DNA from 4 places in the Micromonospora sp. NPDC049175 genome. Region 1 is predicted to be linked to each of the others. Evidence: riboswitches for the same ligand, from Rfam matches in the RefSeq annotation. Region 1 holds a riboswitch; each other region holds the start of a gene.

Evidence for each region. Region 1 has a riboswitch for cobalamin ahead of cobN (cobaltochelatase subunit CobN). Riboswitches for the same ligand answer to the same signal wherever they lie in the genome.
Region 2: it holds a riboswitch for cobalamin, as region 1 does, so the genes downstream of both, ACGFH8_RS19415 (ribonucleoside-diphosphate reductase subunit alpha) here and cobN (cobaltochelatase subunit CobN) in region 1, are expected to answer to the same signal.
Region 3: it holds a riboswitch for cobalamin, as region 1 does, so the genes downstream of both, ACGFH8_RS00715 (acyl-CoA thioesterase) here and cobN (cobaltochelatase subunit CobN) in region 1, are expected to answer to the same signal.
Region 4: it holds a riboswitch for cobalamin, as region 1 does, so the genes downstream of both, bluB (5,6-dimethylbenzimidazole synthase) here and cobN (cobaltochelatase subunit CobN) in region 1, are expected to answer to the same signal.

Annotation. Positions count from the first base shown of each region.
Region 1 is NZ_JBICSY010000006.1:164,253-167,347, forward strand. Features, by position in the region: gene cobN (cobaltochelatase subunit CobN) at 1-1,386, opposite strand, end outside; cobalamin riboswitch at 1,720-1,849, opposite strand; gene ACGFH8_RS24045 (hypothetical protein) at 2,105-2,440, opposite strand; gene ACGFH8_RS24050 (RNA polymerase sigma factor) at 2,688-3,095, shown strand, end outside.
Region 2 is NZ_JBICSY010000004.1:526,939-530,033, reverse strand. Features, by position in the region: gene ACGFH8_RS19415 (ribonucleoside-diphosphate reductase subunit alpha) at 1-1,879, opposite strand, end outside; cobalamin riboswitch at 2,075-2,292, opposite strand; gene ACGFH8_RS19410 (L-fuconate dehydratase) at 2,848-3,095, shown strand, end outside.
Region 3 is NZ_JBICSY010000001.1:169,251-172,345, reverse strand. Features, by position in the region: gene ACGFH8_RS00720 (copper resistance protein CopC) at 1-523, opposite strand, end outside; cobalamin riboswitch at 654-868, shown strand; gene ACGFH8_RS00715 (acyl-CoA thioesterase) at 1,064-1,510, shown strand; gene ACGFH8_RS00710 (zinc-dependent alcohol dehydrogenase family protein) at 1,617-2,609, shown strand; gene ACGFH8_RS00705 (MFS transporter) at 2,638-3,095, opposite strand, start outside.
Region 4 is NZ_JBICSY010000013.1:15,238-18,332, forward strand. Features, by position in the region: gene ACGFH8_RS32585 (hypothetical protein) at 1-144, shown strand, start outside; gene ACGFH8_RS32590 (DNA-binding protein) at 368-577, opposite strand; gene ACGFH8_RS32595 (hypothetical protein) at 1,063-1,281, shown strand; gene bluB (5,6-dimethylbenzimidazole synthase) at 1,444-2,070, opposite strand; cobalamin riboswitch at 2,100-2,301, opposite strand; gene ACGFH8_RS32605 (bifunctional 5,10-methylenetetrahydrofolate dehydrogenase/5,10-methenyltetrahydrofolate cyclohydrolase) at 2,313-3,095, opposite strand, start outside.

The DNA.
Region 1 (3,095 bases):
CAGCAGCACCACGTTGCCGAAGCGCAGCCCGGCGAGGACGATGTCCCCGTTCTCGGTGTAGAGCTGGCCGGGCGGCTCACCCCAGTGCTCCCGCATCCGCTCGCGCAGCTCGGCCGGGACCTGGTCGAACCACCGCCGGTACGTCGGCCCCGGTATCCGGGCCTCGGCGGCGGCCAACTGCTCCGGGGTGAGCCACTCCACGTCGTGTCCACCGGCGGCGATCAGCGCGTGGATCAGCGCGTCGCCGTCGTCGGGCGGCGGCGCGTCACCCAGGTCGTAGCCGGCCTCGGCCAGCGCGGCGAACAGCCGGACCGCCGAGACCGGGGTGTCCAGCCCGACGGCGTTACCGACCCGGGAGTGCTTGGTGGGGTACGAGCTGAGCACCACGGCGACCCGCTTGTCGGCGGCGGGCACGTACCGCAGTCGGGCGTGGCGTACGGCGATCCCGGCCACCCGGGCGGCCCGGTCGGCGTCGGCCGCGTAGACCGACAGCCCGTCGGCGTCGATCTGCTTGAACGAGAACGGCACGCTGACGATCCGGCCGTCGAACTCGGGGATGGCCACCTGCATGGCCGCGTCCAACGGGGACAGACCGGCGTCGCTGCCGGCCCACTGCTCGCGGGTGCTGGTCAGGCACAGCGCCTGGATGATCGGCACGTCCAGGGCGGCCAGGGCGCCGACGTCCCAGGCGTCCTCGTCGCCGCCACCGGAGGCGTCCGCGGCGACCGCGCCACCGGCCGCGAGCACGGTGACCAGCAGCGCGTCGCAGCGGGCGAAGAGCCCGAGCGGGCCCGCGCCCGTGGTCAGCCCCCGCAGCGAGCCGCAGAAGATCGGCAGCGGGTTGCCGCCGGCTCGGTGGACCGCGTCGGCGAGGACGTCGACGAAGTCGGTGTTGCCGGCGAGGGCGTGCGCCCGGTAGAAGACGATCCCCACGGTGGGCCGTCGCGGGTCGGTCGGGTGCTCGCCGTGCACGCCGTACGCCGGGGTCGGCGCGGGCGGGGCGAACCCCTCGCCGGTGAGCAGCACCGTGTCGGAGAGGAACCGGGCCAACTGCGCCAGGTTGTCCGGCCCGCCCTCGACCAGGTACGCCAGCGCCTGGGTGACGACCCCGGACGGCACTGTGGAGATGGCCATCAGCTCCGCGTCGGGCAGCGCCTCGCCGCCGAGCACCACCGTCGGCACACCCGTGGCGAGCACCGCGGCGAGACCGTCCGGCCACGCCTGCCGACCGCCGAGCAGGCGTACGACGACGAGGGCGACCCCGTCGAGCAGGGCGGGCACCTCGTCGGCGGCGACCCGCGCGGGGTTGGCGAGCCGGTAGTCGGCGCCGCTGGCGCGGGCGGCCAGCAGGTCGGTGTCGGCGGTGGAGAGCAGCAGGATGCGCACGGCAGGCTCCGGAGAGTGACGCCCCGGCCGCCACGGAGGCGGCCCGGACGAAGCGGGTGGGTACGGCGTCAGCCGGTACGACGGCCCGGGTGGACGGCATGCCGACGCGGACGTCGGGGCCGGTCAGCGCCAGGCGTTCGACTCAGCGGTACCGAAAGCCAACGGCCTGGCGTACGCCGCGGCGGCCGGCCCGAGACGTGCCGGCGCGGCCGGCCGTGGGCGCGGCGCAGCGCCCGCGATGCGGGTCATGACGATGATCGTCGATGAATGAGACGCTGTGCGTCATCGGGTCCTCCTCGGGTGTCCACGCCCTGGGGCACATCCCGACGGCCGAAGTATCCTGGCTTCCGGATCGACGCTCTCCCCCGGCCTTCCAGCCGCAGACACACGGCCGTGACTCACGAGGGGGGATCGCTCCCCGGTGACAGTGGCGGGACCGCGTCGGAATCGCACCGACTTCCTTCACTGCCGTCAGGCCGCGAATGCTGCCACACCGCCGCGCCGCCGGTCAACGCCGACCCCGGCGTCGTCCGGCCACGCTCACCACATTGACCTGCGGAAATATCGGCGCGCAGGGGTCGCCTGACGCACCAGACGGCAAGCTGATGGGCCGGTGGCGGAGGGCGCCCGCAGAGGGGGTCGAGTGCCTGTGCGGCTCCTCTTTGCCACTCAGCCGTCGCGACCGCCTGAGCGGACGAGCCTGAGCCGGGGACCCGCCTCAGCGGGCGTGGCGTTCCGGGTGGGCGCGGCTCCACACCCGCATCCGTTCCGGATAGCCGGTGCGGCCCGCCTCGTACAGCGGCACCGCGTGCTTGCGGGCGATGGACCCCGCCGCCCGTGGTGTGCCGGTGCGGCGCCGGATCCACTCCCCGTCGTGGGCGATCGCCACCACCGTGGTGTCCGTCGCGGTGGTCTCCGGCTCCAGGTAGAACTCCACCCCGCGCCGGCTCGTGACGAACGCCTCCAGCGCGGCGAGGTCGTCCCGGGTCGCCTCCCGGTCCAGCTTCGTCGGGGTCGCTTCGGCACCCCGTGACCGCCGACTGAACCAGCTCATGCCCCACCCCTTCCCTCGACGCCCCTCCAGTGCAGCACCAAATCCTGGCAATACGCTGCACGCCGGGTGGGAGACAGCTGACCCGACGAGGGTTGGAACCCGCCGAGCGTGGGCGGTGTCATGAGTGTGATCCCGAACGGAGGTTCCCCTGGACGACGAGGCGCTCGTCACCCGCGCTCGCGCAGGTGACCTGGAGGCGTACGACCTGCTGGTCGCTCGGCACACCGCGTCCGCGTACCGGACGGCGGTGCTGCTCGGCGCGGGCTCGGACTCCGAGGACGTCACCCAGGAGGCGTTTGTGAAGGCGTACCGCAAGTTGTCCCGTTATCGGGGCGAGTCGTCCTTCCGGTCCTGGTTGCTCGCGATCGTCGCCAACGAGACCCGCAACCTGCACCGGTCGCGCGGCCGGCGCGACGGGCTCGTCCTGCGCGCCGCGGCGGCGGACCCGGCGTCGGAGATCGCCGAGGACGACGCGGTGGGTGCGGTCCTCGCCGGGGAGCGCCGCGCCGCGCTGGTGCGGGCCCTACGGCAACTTCCGGTACGCGACCGTGAGGTGATCGTCTGCCGGTTCTTCCTCGACCTCAGCGAGGAGGAGACGGTGGCGACGCTGGGCTGGCCCCGGGGCACGGTGAAGTCGCGCACGTCCCGGGCCCTG
Region 2 (3,095 bases), on a different contig from region 1:
CCCCCGACAGGGTCTCGCGCTTGAAGAGGTTGGACACCTGCGGTTCGATGCACTCGTAGCACCCGGCGATCGACGCGATCGTCGCGGTCGGGGCGACCGCCACCAGCAGCGAGTTGCGCAGCCCGTCCGCCTGGACCCGCTGGCGCAGCGCGTCCCACCTGGCGGTCTGCGTGCCCTGGACGCCCCACAGGTCGGGCTGCAACTGGCCGCGCGCGGCGCGGGTCTGCGCGTACGCCGGGTGCGCGCCGAACTCGCGCGCCAGGTCGGCGGAGGTCTCCAGCGCGGTCAGGTACAGCTCCTCGCTGATCCGGGTGGACAGCTCCCGGGCGGCCGGTGAGTCGAACGGCAGCCGCAGCGCGAAGAAGACGTCCTGGAGACCCATCAGCCCGAGCCCGACCGGCCGCCAGCGGGGGTTGCTCGCCGCCGCCTGCGCGGTCGGGTAGTAGTTGATGTCGATGACCCGGTCGAGGAAGGTGACGGCGGTACGGACCGTGGCGCGCAGCCGCTCCCAGTCGATGCCGCCGTCGGTGAGGTGCGCGGCGAGGTTCACCGAGCCGAGGTTGCACACGGCGGTCTCGGCGTCACTGGACACCTCGATGATCTCGGTGCAGAGGTTGGACAGGTGCACCACGTTGCCGTCTTCGGCGGTCTGGTTGCAGAGCCGGTTGGCGGCGTCCTTGAACGTCATCCACCCGTTGCCGGTCTGGGCCAGGGTGCGCATCATCTTCCCGTACAGCTCCCGCGCCGGGACCTGCCGCACGTGGCGGCCCTGCGCCTCGGCCTGGCGGTACGCGGCGTCGAACCGCTCCCCCCACAGGTCGGGCAGCTCGGGCACCTCGTGCGGGTCGAACAGCGACCACATCTCGTCGGCCTCGACCCGGCGCATGAACTCGTCCGGGACCCAGTTGGCCAGGTTGAGGTTGTGGGTGCGCCGGGCGTCCTCGCCGGTGTTGTCCCGCAGTTGCAGGAACTCCTCGATGTCCGGGTGCCACGGCTCCAGGTAGACGCAGGCCGCGCCCTTGCGCCGGCCGCCCTGGTTGACGGCGGCGACGCTCGCGTCCAGCGTGCGCAGCCACGGCACGATCCCGTTGGACTGCCCGTTGGTGCCGCGGATCAGCGCGCCCCGGGAGCGCACCCGGGAGTACGCGATGCCGATGCCGCCGGCGAACTTGGACAGGTTGGCGACCTGGGCGTAGCGCTGGTAGATCGAGTCCAGCTCGTCGCGTGGGGAGTCGACCAGATAGCAGGAGGACATCTGGGTGTGCCGGGTGCCGGAGTTGAACAACGTCGGTGAGCTGGGCAGATAGGCCAGGCTGGACATGAGTCGGTAGAAGTCGACGGCCTCGTCCGGCGTCTGGGACAGCCCGCAGGCCACCCGCAGCAGCCAGTACTGCGGGGTCTCCAGCACCAGGCGGCTGGTGGGGTGGCGCAGCAGGTACCTGTCGTACACCGTGCGCAGGCCGAAGTACTCGAACCGCCGGTCACCGTCCGGATCGACGGCGTCGTCGAGCATCGGGGCGTGCGCGGCGACGAACGCGGCGGTGTCGTCGCCGATCAGGCCCTCGGCGTGGCCGATCCGGATCGCCGCGCTGAACGAGGTCACGCCCTGCCGACGGACCTCCTTGCCGACGTAGCTGGAGAGCAGCCGGGCGGCGAGGCGGGAGTACTGCGGTTCCTCGCCGATCATCTCGGCCGCGGTCTGGATGGAGAGCCGGTCCAGCTCGGCAGTCGTCGCGCCGTCGTACAGGCCGCTGATCGTGCGGGTGGCGACCCGCATGGGGTCGACGTCGGTCAGGTCGTCGGCCCACCGCTCGACCGCCCGGACGATCTTGTTGACGTCCACGGATTCGGTGGCGCCGTTGCGCTTGCGGACCTGCATCGGCGTCCGCCGTACGGCCGGGTCGCCGACTGCCGGGACTACCTCGGTGACTGTCACCACTCACTCCTCGCGAGTTCGAGACCTGATGGCCCCTCGAACGCGTGGAGACAGACACCGGCGGACGCCACGCCGGGACGGCGTGGGTCAGGTGGCGTCGGCCGTCCCACGCGGCCTCGGACCGCCGCTCACCCGGGTGTGGGTACGCGGCGCGCTGGCAGGTCTTCGGACTCGTGGGCACGACCGGGTTGGCCGGTCTCCTACTGGCCGTCGCTTCCCAGGCCGATTCGTGGCCCAGTGCTCATGACGGCTGTCGTTCCCACTCACCGCTGCGGGACAGTCCCGGATTTCCACCGGGTTCCCTCTTGCCTCGACCGCTCGGGCTGAGCGGTCGAACCAGCTGCGCTCGACACCATATATAGGGACGCTGCCGTTGTCACACCCCACATGTCGGTCTCGGGCGTGTCGACGGCGACGCCCGTGATGGTCGTCACCGGCCACGCCTACCGGGCCGGGTCCCGTCGACGCGCGGCCGGCGAACGCCCGCGCGGCACGCGGCAGGCCGAGCGGGTGTCGACATTCGGAAAGGTGTGATGTATTAAGTCTTTAGATGTAAAGACCCCTACCCATACTCGACGGTCAATGCAACTTTCCGGAGTGGACATCCAATCTTCCGGACCACTATCCACTTCTCGCGTCACCGTCCCCATCGGTCTCGGGGCGCCTCCGCAGCCCGCGGCGTCGCCGGCAGTCAGGGCGTCTACCAGCGCGACACAGACCGCCATCGCCCCGGCCGGGGCCTGCGGACCAGGCACGTCGACCACGCCGACGGCACGTCGACGAATCAGCGGCGCGGGAAAAACATTAGATGTCTTCGATTCCCGGGTGATCGACGTCGTTGACGCGTCGGATTGACCCTCCGTATACTCCCAGAGATCATCTGATCTTTAGCCTAACCGGGCGAGGAGCGCATGCCGCAGATCACCGCCGTCACCGTCGAGGACGTCCGCTTCCCCACCTCCCTGACCGCTGACGGCTCCGACGCCATGAACAAGGACGGCGACTACTCGGCGGCCTATGTCGTCCTGCACACCGACGGCGTCGACAGCACCGGTGCGCCACTCGCGGGCCACGGTCTGACCTTCACCATCGGCCGGGGCAACGACATCGTCGTCGCGGCGGCCGTCCACCAGGCACAGCGTCTCGTGGGCGTGGACGT
Region 3 (3,095 bases), on a different contig from region 1:
GGGCCGGGTCCGGCTGGGTCGACGGCGGGCTCCATCCCTTCGGCGCCGCCGTCACCCGCCCGTCGTAGCGGAAGGTCAGGGTGCCCCGCACGGTGTCGCCGTCCGAGGCGACCGACAGATAGCTCACCGAGTACTGGCCCTTGGCGGGCAGGTGGGCGACGCTCACCACCGCGGGGAACCCCGTCGTGTACTCCCGCGGCTCGAACTGCCCGTTGACCAGGAAGTACTCCCGTACCGGCTTCTCCAGCGGTTTGGGTTCCCCCTGCGACCAGCCGTTGTCGACCCGGGTGCCACCCGGGGCGGTGACCGTGAAGAACGCGTTGGCGGCGGCCTTCTCGGTGAAGGAGAGCCGCACCTCCGTGAACGGCTCGCGCACGGTGGTCCCGCTCGCCGGCGTGGACGCGGCGAGGGTCCCGTGCGCCGCGGCGGGTTGGGCGGACGCGAGGAGGGCGACCGCCGAGGCGAGGAGGAACGCGAGGAGGCCCGAGACCACCCGGCCGCAAGTCTGGGGGAGACGACGCATCTGGATATCCTCACCCTCGCGAGACTTTTTTCAAGAGGTGGCGATCTTCTTCCTCGAACGACAAAAGTTGACGACGAGCACGCGGGCCGCTGCGGCACGATGCCCCCGGTGGACAGATTCCCTGGCCAGCTATGCTGCCGACGGCGCTGGTTCGCCCCGTCCTGACCGGCTGGGCGTCGTAAGAGGGAACCCGGTGGAAATCCGGGGCTGCCCCGCAGCGGTGAGTGGGAACGACAGCCGTCATCAGCACTGGGCCAGCGGCCTGGGAAGCGACGGCCAGTAGGGGACCGGCACGACCGGTCAGGCCCGCGAGTCCGAAGACCTGCCGGCGCCGCGTACACAACCGTGTGCGCTGCCGTCGGCCTCGCGGGTGGGCTGAGCCGGTGACGGGCCGTGCGTGTGGCGCACGGCCAGGTCCTCGTCAGCGTGTGTCCGCGACCGGCGGCGTGGTTTCCCGAGGGACGGACTACCGCTGTGCACGACACCACCACGATCGCCGGCCGAGCGCCGTCGGCGTCGCACCTGACCCTGTCGCAGATCATGGACCAGCACCACACGAACCTGATGGGTACGGTGCACGGCGGCCGGATCCTCAACCTCATCGACTCCGTCGCCGGTGTGGTCGCCGCCCGGCACTCCGACGGGCCGGCGGTGACCGCCGCCATCGACGAGACCGCGTTCCTGCGCGCGGTACGGGTCGGCGACGTCGTGCACGTCGACGCCCGGATCACCTGGGCCGGCCGCAGTTCGATGGAGGTGGCCGTCAAGGTGACCGCCGACCGATGGGACCGGGCGGTGCCACCCACCGACGTGGCCACCGCCCACCTGGTCATGGTCGCCATCGACGACGACGGCCAGCCCCGTACGGTGCCGCCGCTGCTGCCCGAGACCGACGGGGACCGGCGACGGTACCGGGAGGCGGAGATCCGCCGCGAGCACCGGCTGGCGCTGCGACGCGCGCTGCTCGACGGCGCCGACGACGGCTGACCCGCGTTCGGCCCCCCGTCGCGGTGCTGGCCGGTCCGAGGAACCCGCCCCGCCGTCGATCTGGTCGGATAGCGTCCACGTGAAGACTCGGTCACGGAGAGTGTGGATGGTTATGCGCGCTGCGGTGCTGCGGGAGTTCGACGTTCCGCTCCTGGTCGAGGAGATCGACAGACCCATCCCCGAGCGCGGGCAGGTGCTGGTGCGGATCGTCGCCAGCGGGGTCAACCCGCTCGACACGAAGATCCAGGCGGGAAAGGCCGCGCACGCGCGCGTCCAGCCTCCGGCGGTGCTCGGCCTGGACCTCGCCGGCGTCGTCGCGGCGGCCGGTGCCGACGTGACCGACTTCGCGCCGGGGGACGAGGTGTACGGGCTGTGCGGGGGAGTGGGCGACCTCCAGGGGTCGCTTGCCGAATACGCCGCCGTGGACGCGCGGCTCCTGGCCCGCAAGCCGAAAACCCTCTCGATGCGGGAGGCCGCCGCGTTGCCCCTGGCGGCGATCACCTCCTGGGAGGGGCTTGTCGACCGGGCCGGAGTCCGTGCCGGGCAGAAGGTGCTTGTGCACGGCGGCGCCGGCGGTGTCGGATACGTGAGCGTCCAACTCGCCCAGGCTCGCGGCGCGGAGGCGTACGCCACGGGTGGGCCGGCGAGCATTAGTCTGATCGAGAGCCTGGGCGCGGTGGCGATCGACTACACCTCGACAAGCGTCGAGGAGTACGTGCAGAGATACACCGACGGGGCGGGGTTCGACATCATCGCCGACAACGTGGGCGGCTCGACCCTCGACGTGTCCTTCGCGGCGGTGCGCACCTATCACGGACACGTGGTCAGCGCGCTGGGCTGGGGGACCCACTCGCTCGCCCCGCTGTCGTTCCGGGGAGCCACCTACTCCGGCGTGTTCACCCTGCTGCCGATGCTGACCGGGCGCGGGCGCGAACACCAGGGCGACATTCTGCGCGAGATCGCGACGCTTGCCGACGCCGGCGCCCTGCGCCCGCGACTGGATCCGCGCACGTTCACGCTCGACACGGTCCTGGACGCCCACCGACTGGTCGCCAGCGGCACCGCCAACGGCAAGGTGGTCGTGGACATCGCCGGTTGAGCGGAGCCGTTCGTGACGGGCGACGTGGTCAGGTGGCGCGCGGTCCGTCCGGGCGAAGCCCGATCACGAGTGGACCGCGACGTCCCAACGCCCAGACGGTGAGCGCGAAACAGCACAGTGCCGCTCCCGTGATCGTTACCGCTGCCCAGCCGCCGGCGGACCAGAGCATGGTCCCGGCGGCGGAGCCGATCGCGCCGCCGATGAAGTTGCCGGTGGCCAACGCCGTGTTGAGCCGGCTGCGGGCTTCGGGGGAGAGGGCGAACAGCCGCGCCCGGTTGAGGAGGGCCTGCGTCTGGAGGGCGACATCGATCACGATGATCACGATGATGATCAGTGTGACCGACCGGCCGGCGAATGTCGCGACGACGAAGGCGCCGAGGGCAAGGACCCAGGCCGCGCCGGTGGCCGGAAGCGACAAGCCCCGGTCGTGCAGACGACCACCGTGCAGGCCGGAAAGGACACCAGCGAGGCCGGCCAACCCGAACA
Region 4 (3,095 bases), on a different contig from region 1:
GCCGAGAAGCGCCCCAGCGAGGAGACCAACTATTGGCCCTGGGTGATCGCCGGCGCCATCATCTTGATGCTGGTTTCGGGGGGAGCTAAGAGCGCCGCAGGCAAGAATGACGACGAGGAGGTCGCCGGGAGCGGGAGAGCCTGAGGCCCCAACTGCGGGATGCTGCGAATGATCCGCATCCAGGCACCTCTTCTGAAGTGAAGGGCTGACCCGATGGGATTCATGCTGTCGCGCACCACGATGCGTATTCAAGAACTTCGGGGATGACCTCTGGCTGGTGGCATAGACCTCTCACGCGTCACGTCACCTCCGAGGTCCAGGTGCTGACGGACCCAGTCCGGCAGGGCGTGCGGTAAGCGCATCCGTGTCAGCGGTCTTCGTCGCCCTCGGTTGGGCGTGGTGGGCGGTTGTGCTTGGCCCAGTCGTCTACCTCGTCCGCATCCCAGATGGTCGTCCCGATCAGGCGGGCCATCGGCTCAGGGAAGCCGGGTCGGCGGGTGATCTGCAGGACCCGCTGCCGCGACACGTTGAACAGGGCGGCCAACTCGCCAGGCCCGTACAAGCGCGGTCGCTTCACGGCCTGAAACTAAGCGCAACTTACACTTGACTATCGTCACTTGCAGATTGACAAGACATCATCGAGTGGTGTGTGGTGGAGTGGTCACGCCAGGCAACGGCGGGACAACTCGCCGGGAGGTCGGGTGCCGAAGCATGTGCCGTACGACGACTACCTGCTGGCGGTGGCGCTGACCTTCGCTCGGCGACATCGGCCGGTCTGGTCATGGCGGCGGTGGCGGCGGATCTGCCGATGCGGGGCGGACCTGCCGTGCCGAGCTAGACACCGCATCCCGATCCGGCGCGGCCACTGGCCAGGGGAGGAGCAGGAATGATCGAGGATCACCTCGGGCCGATCCTGTCCGTGGACTCGCCCGGCGTTGACGGCCTCTGTGCGGGCTGTCGCTGGTGGCGGGCGCGGCTGTCTCCGTACCCCTGTTGCCAGGCGGAATGGGTCGCCCGCTGGCACGCCCGGTCCGCCGCCGACCTCTCCCCGAACAGGGTGCAGTGACCACCCATGGCCCGGTCCTTCCGTTGTGGACCTGCGGCGGCTGTGACGCCCCTTGGCCCTGTCGGACCCGGCGTACCGAGCTGCGTGCCGAGTTCGATGGCGCGGCGGTGTCGTTGGGTCTCTACATGGCGTCCTACCTGGTCTGGGCTGCGGAGGACCTGACCTGGGTGTCCGCCGGGGTGCTGCACCGGCGCTTTCTGGGCTGGGTCCGGTGAGCCTCATCCGATGCGGCGAGGAGCGCAGGTAGCCGCCTCGATCACTTAATGCTGAGTAGTTGTGGGCGACCCGTTCTGACTACTCAGCATTAAGTGATCTTGGCGGTAACGGCGGAACCGGGCTACTGGCTCGCGCGCTCGGCTGCGCGCCCAGGGCTGCAGTCACCCGGACCAACGATCGTGGTGGATCACCGACGACAGCGGGCGACGTTGACGCCAGCCGTGCCGCTCCAGGTCCGGCGTCTGCTCCAGATGGGTGACCGGGCCGAGGCAGAGCCACGCCACCGGGCGGACGGTGGCCGGGATGCCGAGCAGCTCGCGCAGGAACGGCTCCCGGTAGAACGAGACCCAGCCGACCCCGAGCTGCTCGGCGGTTGCGGCCAGCCACAGGTTCTGGATCGCCAGACAGACCGAGTAGAGGCCGGCGTCGGCGATCGCGTGACGACCGAGCACGGCCGGCCCACCCCGCTCCGGGTCGTACGTGACCACGACCGACAACGTCGACTCCCGTACACCATCGATCTTGATCCGGGCGAAGCGTTCCGCCGCCGGGCCGTCGAGAGTGGCCGCGAAGGTGTTCCGCTCCCGCTCCACGTGTCGGTGGAACTCCTGCCGCAGCTCGGGATCGCGGACCAGGATGAAGTCCCAGGGTTGGGAGAGACCGACGCTCGGCGCGGCGTGCGCCGCCGTGAGGATCCGATCCAGCGTCTCGGAGGGGATCGGCGCCCCGGTGAACTGGGCACGTACGTCGCGGCGGCGGTGGATGGTCTCGTAGAGTCCGGTGTTCACGGCAGGCTCCCGCTGCGCTCGCGCCCCTGACGGGGCCCATGACGCGAGGCCGGTCTTCGGACTCCCGGATCTGCGCTGGCCACCCGCCTTCCCAGCCCCTCAGGGCCAGTGGCTGCGTCTGGTACGCGTGGGTGGCAGCTCCCCGGTCACCGCGGCGGGCCCGTGCCGGACTCACACCGGCTTCCCGATTCTCCCCACTCGCGCGGGGGCACCTCGCAACGTTTGTGCCACCGGCAGCATAGCTACCGACTCGCGCGCTCGGCGGCGCGCACGGCGTTGCGGAAGAGCATCGCGACAGTGGTCGGACCGACCCCGCCGACCCGGGGCGTGATGGCGCCGGCGACCTCGGCGCACGCTTCGTCCACGTCCGGCAGGAGGCGTCGCCCGTCGTAGCGGACGCCGGCGCCGATGACGACGGCGCCCGGCTTGACGTGCTCGGGTCGCACGATCCCGGGTACGCCGGCGGCGGCGACGAGGATGTCGGCGCGGCGGGTGTAGCGGGCCCAGTCGGGCACGCCCGTGTGTACGACGGTGACGGCGGCGTTGGCGGTGGGGCGCTTCTGGGCGAGCAGCATCGCCAGGGGCCGGCCGAGGGTGGCGCCCCGGCCGAGGATGACGACCTCGCGACCGGCGACGGGGATCTCGTGGTACGCCAGGAGGGCTTCGATGCCGGCGGGGGTGCACGGCAGCGGGCCGGGCAGGCCGACGGCGAGGCGTCCCATGTTCAGCGGGTGCATGCCGTCGACGTCCTTGTCCGGGTCGATTGTCTGTAGCGCCGCGTCGTAGTCCAGATGGCCCGGAACGGGGTACTGCACGAGCAGTCCGTGCACGGCCGGGTCGGTGTTGAAGCGGGCGATGGCCTGGTGCAGCTCGGCCTGGGTGGCGGTGGCGGGCAGGTGCACGTGCGGGGAGTCGAACCCGAGTTCGGCCGCCTGACGCTGCTTGATGGAGATGTAGCCGGCGCTGGCGTCGTCGTCGCCGACGAGAATCGTGGCCAGGCTCGGTGTGATCCCGCGGCGGCGCAG